3 regions of the Massilia sp. LjRoot122 genome follow, and region 1 is predicted to be linked to each of the others. Evidence: riboswitches for the same ligand, from Rfam matches in the RefSeq annotation. Region 1 holds a riboswitch; each other region holds the start of a gene.
What was found. A riboswitch is a leader RNA that binds a small molecule or an ion and turns the genes downstream of it on or off. The one in region 1 is predicted to bind thiamine pyrophosphate.
Positions count from the first base shown of each region.

Region 2: it holds a riboswitch for thiamine pyrophosphate, as region 1 does, so the genes downstream of both, ACSQ25_RS21920 (D-amino acid dehydrogenase) here and thiC (phosphomethylpyrimidine synthase ThiC) in region 1, are expected to answer to the same signal.
Region 3: it holds a riboswitch for thiamine pyrophosphate, as region 1 does, so the genes downstream of both, ACSQ25_RS08195 (TonB-dependent siderophore receptor) here and thiC (phosphomethylpyrimidine synthase ThiC) in region 1, are expected to answer to the same signal.

Region 1 covers NZ_CAXUPB020000001.1:4,672,164-4,677,868, forward strand. Annotated here, with positions in the region: gene thiD (bifunctional hydroxymethylpyrimidine kinase/phosphomethylpyrimidine kinase) at 1-316, opposite strand, end outside; gene ACSQ25_RS20515 (thiazole synthase) at 316-1,122, opposite strand; gene thiS (sulfur carrier protein ThiS) at 1,137-1,340, opposite strand; gene thiC (phosphomethylpyrimidine synthase ThiC) at 1,340-3,253, opposite strand; TPP riboswitch at 3,314-3,420, opposite strand; gene ACSQ25_RS20530 (valine--tRNA ligase) at 3,599-5,705, shown strand, end outside.
Region 2 covers NZ_CAXUPB020000001.1:4,986,301-4,992,005, reverse strand. Annotated here, with positions in the region: gene queC (7-cyano-7-deazaguanine synthase QueC) at 1-69, shown strand, start outside; gene ACSQ25_RS21930 (hypothetical protein) at 80-601, opposite strand; gene ACSQ25_RS21925 (phasin family protein) at 717-1,382, opposite strand; TPP riboswitch at 1,624-1,730, shown strand; gene ACSQ25_RS21920 (D-amino acid dehydrogenase) at 1,692-3,053, shown strand; gene ACSQ25_RS21915 (GlxA family transcriptional regulator) at 3,087-4,076, shown strand; gene ACSQ25_RS21910 (bestrophin family protein) at 4,087-5,091, opposite strand; gene ACSQ25_RS21905 (SDR family oxidoreductase) at 5,099-5,705, opposite strand, start outside.
Region 3 covers NZ_CAXUPB020000001.1:1,856,809-1,862,513, reverse strand. Annotated here, with positions in the region: gene ACSQ25_RS08210 (glutathione S-transferase) at 1-90, opposite strand, end outside; gene ACSQ25_RS08205 (DUF535 family protein) at 449-1,420, shown strand; gene ACSQ25_RS08200 (CocE/NonD family hydrolase) at 1,522-3,105, shown strand; TPP riboswitch at 3,172-3,279, shown strand; gene ACSQ25_RS08195 (TonB-dependent siderophore receptor) at 3,369-5,498, shown strand; gene ACSQ25_RS08190 (HDOD domain-containing protein) at 5,536-5,705, opposite strand, start outside.

The DNA of each region.
Region 1 (5,705 bases):
CCACCGGCAGGCTTGGGTCGGCGGCGCGCAGCCGGCGCAGCAGCCGGGCGATGGCGGCCGCGTTCTCACGGCTGCCGGGAATGCCGATCTTGACCGCATCGATGCTGAAGGAATCGATCAGGATGTCGGCCTGGCGCACCATCAGGCTTGTGTCGACCGGCTGCACCTCGTGTACCCGGTTGTTGTCCTGCACGGTCAGCGCCGTCGCCACCGGCAGCGCATGGCCGCCGAGCGCGCCGATGGCGGCGATGTCCGCCGCCAGCCCGGCCCCGCCGCCGGGATCGAGCCCGGCGAACACGAGAACGGTGGGCACCATCACGCGCGAGTTGCCGTGACCTGACCCTCGACCGGCGACGAAGGCGAAGCGGCGAAGCGCTTCGGCATGCGGCCGGCCAGGTGCGCTTCGCGCCCGGCGATGACGGCATGCCGCATCGCGCGCGCCATGCGCACCGGATCGCCCGCCGCGGCGATCGCGGTGTTCATCAGCACGCCGTCGCAGCCGAGCTCCATCGCGATGGCGGCATCCGAAGCCGTGCCGACGCCGGCATCGACCAGCACCGGCACGCTCGCGCTCTCGATGATGAGCTTCAGGTTCCAGGGATTGAGGATGCCCATGCCCGAGCCGATGAGCGAGGCCAGCGGCATCACGGCCACGCAGCCGATCTCCTGCAGGATGCGCGCCTGCACCGGGTCGTCGCTGCAATAGACCATGACGTCGAAGCCGTCGCGCACCAGGGTCTCGGCGGCCTTGATCGTCTCGGGCATCTGCGGGAACAGGGTCTTCTCGTCGCCCAGCACTTCCAGCTTGACGAGCTTGCGCCCGCCCAGCAGTTCGCGCGCCATCTGCAGGGTGTACACCGCGTCCTTGGCCGTGTAGCAGCCGGCGGTATTCGGCAGGATGGTGAATTCGTCGGGCGGCAGCACGTCGAGCAGGCTAGGGGCATGCGGATCCTGGCCGATGTTCACGCGCCGGATCGCCACTGTGACGATCTCGGCGCCCGCCGCCAGCGTCGCCTCGCGCGTCTGTGCCAGGTCGCGGTATTTGCCGCTGCCGACCAGCAGGCGCGAGCCATACTGGCGGCCGGCGATGGTGAGGCAGTCTTGTTCAGTCATTGCATTCATGTTCAGTCTCCTTCTTATCCGCCGCCGATGGCGCGCACGATGTCGACCCGGTCGCGGGCCTGCAAGCGGTGATGCGGCCACTGCGCGCGCGGCACCACTTCGCGGTTGACCGCGACCGCCACCGCCTGCTCCGCCACGCCGAGCCGGCCGGTCAGGTCCTGCAGCGAGTGCCCGATGGGCAGGCAGTAGGGCGCGCCGTTCAGTTCGATCTCCGTCATCAGACCTCCCGGTACAGTTTCGCGCCGCCGCGCACGAACTCGATCGCCTTCTCTTCCATGCCCTTGGCCAGCGCGGCCTGCTCGCCCACGCCCTGGTTGGCCGCGTACTCGCGCACTTCCTGCGTGATCTTCATGGAGCAGAAGTGCGGACCGCACATCGAGCAGAAATGGGCTACCTTGGCGGAATCCTTGGGCAGGGTCTCGTCGTGGAAGGAACGCGCCTTGTCCGGGTCGAGGCCGAGGTTGAACTGGTCTTCCCAGCGGAACTCGAAGCGCGCTTTCGACAAGGCGTTGTCGCGCATCTGGGCGCCCGGATGGCCCTTGGCCAGGTCGGCCGCATGGGCGGCGATCTTGTAGGTGATGATGCCGTCCTTGACGTCCGCCTTGTCCGGCAGGCCCAGGTGCTCCTTGGGCGTGACGTAGCACAGCATGGCGGTGCCGTACCAGCCGATGGTGGCGGCGCCGATGCCCGAGGTGATGTGGTCGTAGCCCGGCGCGATGTCGGTGGTCAGCGGCCCCAGAGTGTAGAACGGCGCTTCGCTGCACTGCTCCAGCTGCAGGTCCATGTTCTCCTTGATCAGGTGCAGCGGCACGTGGCCGGGCCCTTCGATCATGGTTTGCACGTCGTGCTTCCAGGCGATCTGGGTGAGCTCCCCGAGCGTCTTCAGCTCGGCCAGCTGGGCTTCGTCGTTGGCGTCGTAGATCGAGCCCGGACGCAGGCCGTCGCCCAGGCTGAAGGACACGTCGTAGGCCTTCATGATCTCGCAGATCTCTTCGAAATGCGTGTACAGGAAGGATTCCTTGTGGTGGGCCAGGCACCACTTGGCCATGATGGAACCGCCGCGCGACACGATGCCGGTCAGGCGTTTGGCCGTCATCGGCACGTAGGCCAGGCGCACGCCGGCATGGATGGTGAAGTAGTCGACGCCCTGCTCCGCCTGCTCGATCAGGGTATCGCGGTAGATCTCCCAGCTGAGGTCCTCGGCCTTGCCGCCGACCTTTTCCAGCGCCTGGTAGAGCGGCACCGTCCCGATCGGCACCGGCGAGTTCCGGATGATCCACTCGCGCGTCTCGTGGATGTGCTTGCCGGTCGAGAGGTCCATCACGTTGTCGGCGCCCCAGCGGATCGCCCAGGTCATCTTTTCCACTTCCTCGCCGATCGACGAAGTCACGGCCGAGTTGCCGATGTTGGCGTTGATCTTCACCAGGAAGTTGCGGCCGATGATCATCGGCTCGCTTTCCGGATGGTTGATGTTGGCCGGGATGATGGCACGGCCGCGGGCGATCTCTTCGCGCACGAATTCCGGCGTGATCTCGCAGGGGATGCTGGCGCCGAAGGACTGGCCCGGATGCTGGCGCGCCAGCAGGCCGGCCATGCGCTCGCCCACCGGGCCCGACTCGACGAGCGAAGCCAGGTATTCCTTGCGGCGCAGGTTTTCGCGCAGGGCGACGAATTCCATCTCGGGCGTGACGATGCCCTGGCGCGCATAGTGCATCTGGGTGACGTTGCGCCCGGCACGCGCACGGCGCGGGGTGCGCTGCAGCTCGAAGCGCAGTGCCGCAAGCGCCGGGTCGGCCAGGCGTGCCTTGCCGTAGTCGGAGGTGGGGCCGGCCAGCTCCTCGGTATCGCCGCGCTCGACGATCCAGGGCAGACGCGGCGTAGCCAGGCCGCGGCGCACGTCGATGCTGGCCGTCGGATCCGTGTACGGGCCCGAGGTGTCGTACACGAACAGCGGTGGATTCGGCTCGCCGCCGAAGCTGTCGGGCGTGGGCGACTGGCTGATTTCGCGCATCGGCACGCGGATGTCGGGTCGGCTGCCTTCGATGTAGACCTTGCGCGAGTTGGGGAAGGGTTCGATGGCGGCGCTGTCGACCATGGCGGTCGCGGCGTCGAACTTCAGTGGTGCATTCATGTGGCTCCTTGTTGAGGAGCCAGCAAAGGAGGCGCAGACGGCAAGCGCGTGCGGACACGGCCGATGTCTTTGAAGCTTCCCTTCGCTGGCATTATCCAGATCAGGTTCAGAGGGTATTTCTCACCCGCCGGACGCTTCGCGCGCCGGCAGGACCCCTAGCGTGTGCTGCCCGTCGGCAGCGAGCGGATTATAGCCCCATGTTTATTTATATGTAAAGATTATCGATCCATAACCACAGCATATGGACGAAGTTGACTGACCGTGGGCTTGGCCGAACGCACCGGCTGGCTCCTACTCTATAATGGTCGTTTTCGAACGTTAACTATCGACCATCGCCACCACATCATGGAATTAGCCAAGTCTTTCGAGCCTGCCGACATTGAACAATACTGGCGCACCGAATGGGAGCAGCGCGGTTACTTCGCCGCCAGCATGGAAGACGGCAAGCCGTCGTTCAGCATCCAGCTGCCGCCGCCGAACGTGACGGGCACCCTGCACATGGGTCACGCCTTCAACCAGACCGTCATGGACGGCCTGACCCGCTACTACCGCATGCGCGGCTACAACACCGCCTGGATCCCGGGCACTGACCACGCCGGCATCGCCACCCAGATCGTGGTGGAGCGCCAGCTCGACGCCCAGAAGATCTCGCGCCACGACCTGGGCCGCGAAGCCTTCGTCGAGAAGGTCTGGGAGTGGAAGGAAAAGTCGGGCAACACCATCACCGGCCAGATGCGCCGCATGGGCACCTCGCCCGACTGGCAGCGCGAGTACTTCACGATGGACGAGACCCGCTCGAAGGTCGTCTCGGAAGTCTTCGTGCGCCTGTTCGAACAGGGCCTGATCTACCGCGGCAAGCGCCTGGTCAACTGGGACCCGGTGCTGGGCACGGCGGTGTCGGATCTGGAAGTCGACTCGCAGGAAGAAGACGGCTCGATGTGGTACATCAAGTACCCGCTGGCGGACGGCTCGGGCCACCTGACCGTCGCCACCACCCGTCCTGAAACCATGCTGGGCGACGTCGCCGTGGCGGTCGATCCGACCGACGAGCGCTATGCCCATCTGCACGGCAAGCTGCTCACCCTGCCCCTGACAGGCCGCCAGATCCCGGTGATCGCGGACAGCTACGTGGACAAGGAATTCGGCACCGGCTGCGTGAAGATCACCCCGGCCCACGACTTCAACGACTACGCGGTGGGCCAGCGCGCCAGCCTGGCGCCGATCAACATTTTCACGCTCGACGCCAAGATCAACGAGAACGGCCCGAGCCAGTACCAGGGCCTGGACCGCTTCGCCGCGCGCAAGCAGATCGTCGCCGACCTCGAAGCCCAAGGCCTGCTCGAGCAGGTCAAGCCGCACAAGCTGATGGTGCCGCGCGGCGACCGCACCGGCGTCGTCATCGAGCCGATGCTGACCGACCAGTGGTTCGTCGCCATGAGCAAGCCGGCGCCGGAAGGGACCTTCAATCCGGGCAAGTCGATCACCGACGTGGCGCTGGAAAAGGTCGCCAACGGCGAAATCAAGTTCGTGCCCGAGAACTGGACCACCACCTACAACCAGTGGCTGGGCAACATCCAGGACTGGTGCATCTCGCGCCAGCTGTGGTGGGGCCACCGCATCCCCGCCTGGTACGACGACGAAGGCAATATCGTGGTCGCCCGCGATGAAGAAGAAGCCAAGGCCAAGGCTGCCGCGCAAGGCATCACGGGCGCGCTGCGCCGCGACGACGACGTGCTCGACACCTGGTTCTCGTCGGCCCTGGTGCCCTTCTCGACCATGGGCTGGCCTGAGCAGACCAAAGACATGCAGCACTTCCTGCCGTCCTCGGTGCTGGTGACCGGCTTCGACATCATCTTCTTCTGGGTCGCCCGCATGGTAATGATGACGACCCACTTCACCGGCAAGGTGCCGTTCGAGACCGTGTACGTGCACGGCCTGGTGCGCGACTCGCAGGGCCAGAAGATGTCCAAGTCGAAGGGCAACACGCTCGACCCGATCGACCTGATCGACGGCATCGACCTCGACTCGCTGGTGGCCAAGCGCACCACCGGCCTGATGGACCCGCGCGCCGCCGAGAAGATCGCCAAGGCCACCCGCAAGGAATTCCCGGAAGGGATCCCGGCCTTCGGCACCGACGCCGTGCGCTTCACGATGGCGAGCTACGCTTCGCTGGGCCGCAACATCAACTTCGACCTCGGACGCTGCGAGGGCTACCGCAACTTCTGCAACAAGATGTGGAATGCCACCCGTTTCGTGATGATGAACACGGAGGGCAAGGATTGCAGCCAGCCGAATCCGGAAGACCTGTCGCCGGCCGACCGCTGGATCATCTCGCTGATGAACCGCGTCGAACTGGAGATCGCCAAGGGCTTCGCCGACTACCGCTTCGACAACATCGCCAGCGCCATCTACAAGTTCGTCTGGGACGAGTACTGCGACTGGTACCTGGAAC
Region 2 (5,705 bases), 310 kb from region 1:
GGCAGCTGCCCGGCCTGTGCGCTGCGGGCGCGTGGTTACGAGCAGTACGTGGCGAACAAGGCCGCCTGAGCGGCCCTTCCTATTTCGCGGTGCGCAGGAACTCGGCTTCCTGGCGCCCGTTCATCAGTTCCCACTCCGGCATGCGGTTGGCCCGCAGGATCTTGCCGGCCCTGGCATACACCAGGTACATATCGCCGGTGCCGTTCGCGCGCGGCAGGCTGTCGCGGATGTCCCTCGTGCAGCCGATGACGACCCGGGTCTTGTCCCTGGTGAAGCTCAGCACCTGCTGGGCCGCGTACTTTCCCTTGATGTCCTCGACCAGGTCGAAGGTGGCGCCGTAGACCTGCACAAGGTGGGGGATCGGCGAGCTTGAGGGCAGGGTCTCTTCCTGGGACGTGAGCATGGCAATGCGCCCGACGAAGACCAGGTCCGCCTCGTCCTTCAGCGCCAGCAACTGCGCCTTCGTCTCGGCCACAGCTTCCTGCTGCCTGCGGGCGGCTTCCTCCGGCGTGTATATCCGGCATGCCGAGGCTGGGATGGCAGTTGCGGCGCCGGCCAGGAGGAACAGTGCTGCGAGGAGGGTCTTTGCCGGAAGCGTCATGGGAGCGATGGAGGCAGAGTGTCGATGCCGCCATCATGCCCGATCCGCGCGGCGGAAAATGCGCGGAAGTTCACAGCGGCGCGCTTCGCCCCGGCAAGCGCCTCGTCGTACCCACTCAGCCCGGTTTGCGCGGCGGCTTGTTGCCCGCCTGCGGGGCCGGCTGCACGGCCGGTCCCTGGACGTGGCCCTGCACGGAACCGTTGTCGGCAAGTCCGTCGAACTGCATGCTGGCGCCGCTGCCGGCGCTCGCGTTGGCGCGCTCGGCATGCAGGTTCGCCGCGGCATGGGCATGGCCGTTGCCACCGCCGTTGCCGCGTTGCGCATCCGCCGGCTGGAAGGGATCGCGGAAGGTCTTCAGTACTTCTTCCTGCTGGCGCATGCTGCGCGCGCTTTCTTCGGTGGCGGCACGCGTCACGTCGTCCGCCAGGGCGTGGGCGGTGCGCGAGGTTTCCGGACCGTGCTGCTCGGCGACGCGGGCCAGTTCGACGTGGACCTCGGCCGCCAGGCGCGAGAGATGCTGCTGGTAGGCGCGCAGCTTGTCGGAAGCCGGCTGGGCATGGGCCGCGGCCGCACCCATGGCGTCGAAAGGACGCTCGCTCGACAGCATGCGCTTGCTGGCGCTCATGGTTTCTTCGATCATGCTCTGGCCGAGCTTGAGGTTGGCTTCGCACACGGCCTGGAAGGACCCTGTCAGGGTCTTGTTCAGGTCATTGAACCAGGCGAGCTGGGAATCCACATGGGAGCGGAGGGCGGGATTGCTGGAAGGGGAATAAGGGAACATGGAAGTCCTTGTCGGTGTCGAGCCGCATGAGGGCACGGTCCCGATGGATCGGGAGCGGCAGAAGGGCGGGTCGAGGGGGAGGCAGCGGATTGCTGCGAAGATGCAGGATCGGGAAAGCATCGAGCGAACACAGGACACTATGCGCCCCATTTGGCGCGCACGGGACGAATCGGCAGAAGTATTTGCGCGTCGTTCTCCGCAGACACATTTGGAACGAGATAGAATACTTGCGCCCTACAAGGGCAAACGCTAGGGGTCCTGCGCCGCGCGAACGCGCGCCGTGGGTGAGACATACCCTCGGAACCTGATCTGGATAATGCCAGCGAAGGGAAGCGTGGCGATGCCGGTCATGCCGCATCCAACCACTCCCTTGCCCGATCCTGCCCAGGCGCCCGAGACGCACACAAGGATCCGATGAAAGTCATTGTGCTGGGAGCCGGCGTGGTCGGCACCGCCTGCGCATGGTACTTGCGGCAGGCAGGGCATGAGGTCACCGTGCTCGATCGCCAGCCGGGACCGGCGCAGGAAACGAGCTTTGCGAATGGTTGCCAGATTTCGGTGTCGCATGCCGAGCCCTGGGCCAACCCTGCCGGCCTGCTCAAGGTCCTGCGCTCGCTCGGCCGCGAAGACGCACCGCTGCTGTTCCGCCTGCGCGCCGATCCGCTGCAATGGCGCTGGTGCCTGCAGTTCGTGCGCGAATGCCGGCCGGCGCGGGTGGCCGCCAATCTGCGCCGGATCGTCGCCATCGCCGATTACAGCCGCCGCAGCCTGCAGGCCCTGCGGGCCGAGACCGGGATCGACTACGATCACCTGGCGCGCGGCATCCTGCATGTGTATACCGACCAGCGCGAGTTCGACCGTGCCTGCCGCGCCGCGGCGGCGATGCGCGAACTGGGCTGCCCGCGCATGACGATCGACGCCGATGAGGTGCTGCGCATCGAACCCGCGCTGGCGGGAGCGCGTGTCCGGCTGGTGGGCGGCGACTTTACCGCCAGCGACGAGTCGGGCGACGTGCACGCCTTCACGAAGCAACTGGCAGCCAGGGGCGAAGCCGCGGGCATCCGCTTCCGCTACAACACGAGCGTGACGCGCCTGCTGGCCGAGGCGGGAAAGATCAGCGGCGTGGAGCTCATCGACGGCGAAGGCCGGCACGGGGTGCTGGATGCCGACGCCTTCGTCGTCGCACTCGGCAGTTTTTCGCCCGCGTTGCTGGCGCCGCTGGGCATCCGGCTGATGATCTATCCCGGCAAGGGCTACTCGGCGACCTATCCGGTCATCGACGCGGCCGCGGCGCCGACGGTGTCGCTCACCGACGACGGCCACAAACTGGTGCTATCGCGGCTCGGAGCGCGCCTGCGCGTCGCCGGAACCTGCGAGCTTGACGGCTATTCGCGTGCGCTGAACATGGTGCGCTGCGAGGCGATTACCCGGCGCGTGCGCGAACTCTTTCCCGGCGCCTGCGCTTACGAGCGTGCGCGTTACTGGGCTGGCCTGCGGCCCCTGACGCCATCGAACGTCCCCTACATCGGCGCGACGCGGTATCCGAACCTGTACCTGAATACCGGGCACGGCACGCTGGGCTGGACCATGGCCTGCGGCTCCGGGCGGGCGCTGGCCGATATCATTTCGGGGCGCAAGCCGGAGGTGCAGGTCGCCTTCACGATCCGGTAAGATGCCGGGGTCGATGCCGCATTCTCCTTCGCCATGCTACCCACCCGCCAGCCCCCGCTCATCCTGTTCCTTGCCTTTCCCGGGACGGGGCTGCTCGACCTGACCGGTCCGCAGACCGTGTTCTGGGCCGCGCAACGCCACCTGGGCGGGCGTGAGCTGCTTCCCTACGAATTGCAGACGGTGAGCCTGCACGGCGGCCCGGTGCGCACGGAAGAAGGCGTCGTGATCGATACGCTGCCGGTCTCCGCATTCGACCAGCGCGCCATCGACACCATCGTCGTGCCCGGATCCTCCGGGATCGCCGGCCTGCTGGACCAGCTGGATGCGAGCATCGCCTGGCTGCGGCAGGCAGCGCCGCGTGCGCGGCGCACCGCATCGGTATGCACCGGCGCCTTTCTGCTGGCCGAAGCCGGACTGCTGGACGGCAGGCGCGCCGCCACGCACTGGGCCATGTCGGACCTGCTGGAGCAGCGCTTCGCCTCCCTCACGGTCGACCGGGATGCCATCTTCATCCGCCAGGACCGGGTCTGGACCTCGGCCGGCGTGACCGCGGGCATCGACCTGGCGCTCGCCCTGGTCGAGGAGGATTGCGGCAGGGCCGTCGCCATGGACCTGGCGCGCGACCTGGTGGTGTTCATGAAGCGTCCCGGCGGACAGTCGCAGCACAGCGAGCTGCTGCGGGCGCAGGCGCGCGACAGCGCCGGTTTTGACGTGCTGCATGCCTGGATCCTCGACAACCTCCACAATGCCGACCTGAGCGTCGAGCTGCTGGCCGAACGCGCGCGCATGAGCGCCCGCAATTTTTCCCGGGTCTACAAAAGCAGGACCGGCCGTTCGCCGGGCAAGGCGGTCGAACTGTTCCGGGTCGAAGCGGCGCGGCGGATGCTGGAACAATCGCAGCGCAAGCTGGACCAGATCGCCCTGCAATGCGGTTTCGGCGACGAAGACCGGATGCGCGTCAGCTTCCAGCGCAACCTGGGCCTCACACCCTCGGAATACCGGCGCCAGCTGGCAAAGGTGTGAGCGGGCGCGCCTAGAGAAGGATGTGCCCGTCGGACGGCGGCGCGCTGCGGTCGGGCGCCGATCCCAGCAGCGCCAGCAATTCCTGCTCGATCGCGCGCGACATATGGGTGATGGGGACGTCGTTGGCGCCGCCTTCGAAGGGATTCTCGGTACTTTCGCCGACCTGGTCGAGCGCCAGGTACATCCAGGCGACCAGGACGCTGAACGGCACGGCGAACCAGCCCATCTGGCCCTCCAGCAGGGCGGGTGCGGGCAGCTGGGCGAACTCGCGCACCATCCCGAGGGGCAGCAGCAGGGCAAACAGCCACACGAACAATGAATTGACGATGGTGTACTGGCGCGGATAAGGGAAATTCTTGATCCGCTGCGCACGCGCATGCTGGTCGATCAGGTCCTTGAGGGTCTTCTGCATCTCGGTGTGATGCAGCACCGGCAGTCCTTGGGCGAGGTAGAGACCGCGGATGGCGCGGCTCTGCATGGACATCAGCGCAGCAGGGATGTCGCCGCCCGCCAGCAGTTCCGCGACGGTAGCCGGCGGCAGGTATTTGGCCAGTTCGGTCTCGAGCGGAATGCTGCGTTCCGCCACCACGAAGCTGCGCTCCCGGTATTCGGCATTCGGGGCGGTGGCTGCCGCCTCCCAGACACGGGGAGTGCGCAACTGGTAGCGGACCGCGGTGAGCCAGGCCAGGTGCCTGGGAATCAGATCGCGGACGGCGTTGTCGTCGGCCGGGAAGTCGCGGCTGATCAGGCCCCAATAACGGCTGGACGCCGTGATCGACGACCAGATCTGTTGCGCTTCGACGGTGCGGTGATGGCTCTGGACGTTCTTGAATCCGACGATGAAGGACGCCGCGGTTCCCAGCAGCGCGAGCACCGGCCAGGGCAAGGCCGGCCAGCGCCAGCCGCCCAGCTGGTACAGCGCCGCGACCGCGCCGGCGGCCGCCGCGACCACGTAGATCCTGCGCCGCGTCCAGTAGACGAATTCGGCCAGGCCGTAGGATTTCCCGATGTGCATCTGGGGTTCAGCGTGCCTGCGCCTGCAGCCAGCCCTGCAGATGGACAGCGCCCAGCCGTGCCTTCCCGTGCGGCACCAGCGTGTCTTCCTGCAGCTCCGCGCCGAAGTAGGGGGCGTGGACGTCGGCACGCACGGTGCGCGGGTCCTTCCTGGCCACCAGGTATTGCTGCACCAGTTCGGCGAGACGGAAGCGCTCGGGGCCGGCGATCTCGACGATGCCGTTCACCGGCGCGCCGAGGGTGGCGTCGGCCATCGCCAGGGCCACGTCGTCCGACGAGATCGGCTGCACGAAGGCAGGCGAGAGGGCGATGCTGTCGCCTTGCCCCGCCGATGCGGCGATACCGCCCAGGAATTCGAAGAACTGGGTGGAATGCACGATGGTGTAGGGCAGGCCGGACTCCCGGATCAGCTTCTCCTGCGCGATCTTGCCGCGGAAGTAGCCGCTGTCGGCCAGGCGGTCGGTACCGACGACCGACAGCGCCACGTGGTGTCTCACGCCCGCCCTGGCCGCGGCGGCCAGCAAGTTGCGTCCGGAGGTCGTGAAGAATTCCATCACGGCCTCGTCCGCGAACGAGGGCGAATTCGCCACGTCCACGACGACGTCGGTGTTGGCC
Region 3 (5,705 bases), 2.8 Mb from region 1:
CACGTACTCCGCCCCGGCTTCCTCCAGGGCGAGCCGGACGAACTCCCCGCGTCCCTGGATTCCCGGCCAGTAAAAAAGTTCATACGCCATCTCGCACCTCCGGTCTGCTTCGGTTTGGCGCAATTATCGATGATGAATCAGAAGCGTGTCGCCGCACAAACATGGTAATCTTGTGTTGCCTGTCAGGCGAAAACAAAAAGTCGCAAGAAGACGCAAAAAGCCGATCAAGAGAGAGACACCATGAACGCAACCCTTTGCTGCGGTTCCCTTCACCTCACTACCCTCCCTCTGTCGTATCCAGGCACAAGTTAGCATCCACGGCTATTGCATGGCAGAATGTGATTTCTGTTGTGCAATCCCGCGCTTGGTTGTCCCCAAGCGGCGGGCAAGTTAAAGACGGAGGCGCCATCCCGGCGCCCGCAACTTTACTGCCGACTGGAGCTCTCACATGATCTTCGCTCATCTGTCCAAGAGCTGGCTCGCCCGCCGCAGCCAGTACACGCCCGCTTCGTGGATGCTGAGTATCGTGCGCAGCCTGCGCGTGCTGCGCTACTGGCGCGAGCACCAGGCCCTGTGCCGGCTCGACCTGGTGCGCCGCTTCGTCGCGGCCGCCCCCAACGACGACCTGTTCCACCACCTGAGCCACCGCAGCTACCTGTCGAAAGACCTGAGTGCGCGCGAGCGCGTGCAGTGCGTGCTGTCGCACTACCGTTTCGAGGACGGCGCCTTCGGCAACGCTTACCACCAGGCGGTCTACGGCGGCGGCGGGCTCACGCTGTGGCAGCATCAGTCGCAGCACGAAGGCGGCGAGCATGCTTTCCTCCTGCGCCTCGAGATGGCGCCGCGCCACGATGCCGAGGGCGACCTCACCATCTCGCTGGTCGCCGACGGCAAGTACCTGCACCGCCTCTCCTATACCTGGGTGGACGGGCAACTGGCGGGCGTCGACCTGCCGACCGTTCCCTTCGTCACCCGCAACCAGGGCCGCTGGACCGATTCCGGCGCCGCCTTCGACGCCTTCGAGGAAGCCTTCCCCAACAACTCGCCGAGCTTCTTCTGCTTCGCCGCGATGCAGGGCGTGGCCCAGGCGCTGGGCATCGACCAGGTGGCGGCCATCAAGTGCACCTCGCACGTCGCCTACAATCCCGTCGACGTCAAGCACTTCGAGAACGCCTATGACGGCTTCTGGAAGATCCTGGGCGGCGTCGAGATGCCGGGCCGCAGCTACCTGATCCGCCTGCCCTTCTACCTCAAGCCGTTGGCCGACATGCCGTCCAAGCACCGCAAGCGCGCCGCCCAGCGCCGCGAGTTCTGGCGCGCCATCGGCGACTCCACCCGCAGCACGATGCTGCGCCACATGGTGCCGGCAGCCAGCGCGCAGGCGCGCACGGCGACGGCGCCGGCCACGGCCGAAGCCTGATACCACGGTCCGGGAGCGGCGGATGCCGCGGTGAGAATTGGAGAGACATGGCGCCGGGGTCCCCTCCTATACTGGGCGCCCTGCCAACGCCTCCACACGCCATGACCCGCCTGCCGACTGCCTTTCTATCCGCGCTGTTGTCCGCCCTGCTGTTCTGCGCCCTGCCCGCCGCCCAGGCCACACCCCTGATACCCGAACCCGGCCCGCTTCCGGTCGGCCTCAAGGTGCTCAAGCAGTACGACCACGCGCGCGTCTACAAGACCCGTGTCTCGCTCACCACCGGCAAGCCGGCGAGCGGCGAACGGGCGCGTCCGATGCAGGTGCTGGTGTGGTACCCGGCCGTGCGCGCCGGACGGCCGCTCAGCTTCGGCGATTACCTCGCAACAAGTGTCACGGAATCCGGCTTCGACCTCTCCCCTGACGAGCTGAAGCGCCGCAGCGCACAGCAGCTCGCGCAGTTCGCCGGGGCGATCGGCAAGGAGGCCGTGCAGCGGGAGCTGGCGCAGCCGATGCTGGCAACGCTGGACGCGCCGGCACGGGGTGGCCGCTTCCCGGTGCTGATCTACGCGCCCAGCTTCAGCGCCAGCGCGGCCGAGAATGCCGACCTGTGCGAATACCTGGCCAGCCAGGGCTATATCGTGCTGTCCAGCGCCTCGCAGGGCGCACGTACGCGTGCGATGACGGACGATGTCGAAGGCCTGGAAACGCAGGCGGCCGACATCGCCTGGCTGATCGCCCAGGCCGCCGCGCTGCCGCAGGCGGACATGGAGCGCCTCGCGGTGGCGGGTTTCAGCTGGGGCGGCCTGGCCAATGTGCTGGCCGCCGCCCGCGACGACCGCATCAAGGCGCTGGTCAGCATCGACGGCTCGGTCCGCTATTTCCCCCAGTTCGTGGACGGCGGCAAGGCCGCGGTGCCCTACGTGACCCCGGCGCGCCTGCCGCTGCCGCTGCTCTACCTGGCCCAGCGCCCCCGCTCGATCGAGGCCCTGAACCGCAGCGAAAAGAGCACGGCCTTCAGCCTGCTGAACCGGATGAGCTACTCCGACGTGTTCGTGGCCACGATGCATCCGATGCTGCACCAGCACTTCGCGGCGGACGGGCTGCGCTTCGCCCGCGCCAGCGATTTCGCCGACTACGACCGGGACGAGGTCCGCGCCGCGCATGCTTGGATGGCGCGCTACGTGCATCGCTTCCTCGACGCCTACCTGAAAGGCGACAAGGCAGCGCAGGCCTTCCTGGCCAACCGGCCCGAGGCCAACGGCGCACCGAAGCGCATGATCACGATGGAAGCGAAACGCGGCAGCGGCCTGGCGCCGACCCACGAGAACTTCGCCGGCCAGCTGGCCGAACGCGGATTCGACCAGGCCTTCGAGCTCTACCAGGACATGCAGGCGCGCGGCGCCAGCTTCAAGCTCGGCCCGGACGCGATCAATTCCTGGGGCTACGAGCTGCTGCGCGACGGCATGCATGCCGAATCCATCGCCATCTTCAGCTTCGGCACCCGCCTCCTGCCCGAGGATGCGAACCTGTTCGACAGCCTGGGCGAAGCGCAGGAAGCGGCGGGCTACAAGGAAGATGCCGTGCGCAGCTACCGCCGTTCGCTGGAACTCAACCCGAAGAACAGCAACGCCGTGGCGCGCCTGAAGGTGCTGGACCTGAAAGTGTCCAGCCTGGCGCCCAAGTAAGCACAGGGCCGGCGGCCGCCGGCCCTTGCCACATTCACCACGCCCGCCCGGGTCCGTGGTACACTGCCGCCTCGCTAGGGGTCCTGGTGCGCGCAAGGTCGCGCTGCCGGGTGAGAGATACCCTTCGTACCTGATCTGGATAATGCCAGCGAAGGAAAGCGCAACGCAGTTCCCAATTTGTTTGCCCTTCCCCCACGTTGGCTCCGGCTTTTTCATCAAAAGCAGCGCGCCGCTTTGCCGTGGCGCGCGAAGACGAGCAAACCATGACTTTCAAGCTGAAGCACTCCGTTCTTGCCTGCGCCATCCTGCAGGCCTTCTCCCTTACCGCATCCGCACAGCAAACCGAAGGCGTCGCCTCGGTGGTGGTCACCGGCAGCCGCTGGGTCGCCAGCGACCGCGCCAGCATCGGTGGTTTCTCCGAGTCGCCGCTGCTCGACACCCCGGCCTCGATCACCGCCATCAACCGCACCCAGATGCTGGACCTGTCGATTCGCAACGTGAGCGACGCCGCGCGCTTCGACGCCTCGGTCGGCGATGCCTACAACGCGGTCGGCTATGCCGAGCAGTTCTCGATCCGCGGTTTCGCCCTCGACAACGCCAGCAGCTACCGCAAGGACGGCATCGCGATCCCCGCCGACACCCAGATCCCGCTGGAGAACAAGGAACGCATCGAAGTGCTGCGCGGCCTGGCCGGCCTGCAGGCCGGCGTCGCGGCGCCGGGCGGCATGGTCAACTTCGTCACCAAGCGCCCGACCAATGCGCCGCTGCGCTCGGCGCTGGTGGAAGTGAGCGAACGCGGCACCCTGCACGGCGCGATCGACCTGGGCGGCCGCTTCGACGACCGCCGTTTCGGCTACCGCATCAATGCCGCGGCCGAAGACATCAAATCCTATGTGCGCGGCGCCGACGGCGAGCGCCAGTTCGTGTCGGGCGCCTTCGACTGGCAGATCAGCCCGAACGCCCTACTGCAGCTGGACCTGGACCACCAGCACAAGTCGCAAATCACCGCGCCGGGCTACCAGCTGCTGCGCAACGAAGTCCTGCCGACCGGCATTTCGCCCAAGACCCTGCTGAACGACCAGCCCTGGACCAAGCCGGTCGAGACCGACAGCAGCAACCTGGGGCTGCGCTTCGAATACCGCCTCAATCCCGACTGGACCGCGACCGTCAACGCCAACAAGCACTGGTTCAAGCGCGACGACTACACCGCCTTCCCCTACGGCTGCAGCAACGAGGGCGACGGCTTCTATCCGGGCTACTGCTCGAACGGCGACTACGACGTCTACGATTACCAGAGCGTCGGCGAGCGCAAGACGCCGTGGGGCGCGCAGGCCATGCTGCAGGGCCGCTTCGCCACGGGCGCCGTGCGCCACCAGCTGACTGTCGGCGCGGCGATGTCGGAGCGCCACGACAGCTTCGGCACCTATGTCTACGACTACGCCGGCTACAGCAACATCTGGAACAAGCTGGTCGTCGATCCGGCGCCGGGCAATCCGCGCACCGGTCCGGTGATGGAGCGCCGCAACGACCGCGAAGGCGCGCTGTTCGTGCAGGACGTGGCCACGCTGTCGGAAGGCCTCACGCTGCACACCGGCCTGCGCTGGGTGAAGCTCAAGCGCGACGAACTGGCCGAGATCGAACAGGGCTGGGTGCACGCTGATGACAGCTTCGTGCTGCCGAGCGTGGCCCTGGTCTACAAGCCGGCGCGCGACTGGAGCGTCTACGGCTCGCTGAGCCACGGCCTGCAGCACGGCGGCATCGCCGAGATGGGCACCGCCAACGAAGACAGCGTGCTGCCGCCGAGCCGCTCGAAGCAGGTGGAGCTGGGCGTCAAGGGCATCGTCAACCAGGCCGTGATGCTGTCGGCCGCCGCCTTCGACATCCGCCAGGGCCTGGAGTACGTGAATGGCGCCAACCTGTTCGTGCGCGCCGGCCAGCAGCGCCACCGCGGCGTCGAACTGGCGGCCCAGGGCAAGCTCAATCCCGACCTGAACTACAGCCTGTCGGTGATGGCGCTCGACGCGGAGCAGACCGGCACCGGCGACGCCAGCGTGGAAGGCAAGCGCGTGACCAACGTGCCGGAATTGCGTTCGACCGCCTGGGTGGAGTATGCGGTGCCGGCAGTGGCCGGCCTGAAGCTCGACGCGACCTGGCAGTACTCGGGCAGCAAGGCCTTCGACCCGGCCAACCGCGCCATCGTCCCGGGCTACCACGTGGCCGCGCTGGGCGCCTCGTATGCACTGAAGGTGGGCGGCATGCACACCATCTTGCGCGCGCGCGTGGACAATGTGTTCGACAAGTTCTACTGGCGCGACGTGACGCAGTCGCTGGGCGGCTACCTGCTGCCGGGCGCACCGCGGACCTTCCGGGTGTCGGCGCAGTTCGACTTCTGACGCGCTTTGCCTGCCACGCTTGCCGTGGCAGGCGTCCTCAATCCGTCAGCTCGGCCAGCTTGCCCAGGCAGCGGCGCTGGAAGCCGTTCAATCCGTCGGTGACGAAGCTGTCGTCGTCTTCGATCACGCTGGCGTCGAGCAGCAGGCGCAGCTTGGCGATGCGGTCGCCCTGGGCCAGGGCCTGGGCCAGCTGCGGCCCGTCCGGGT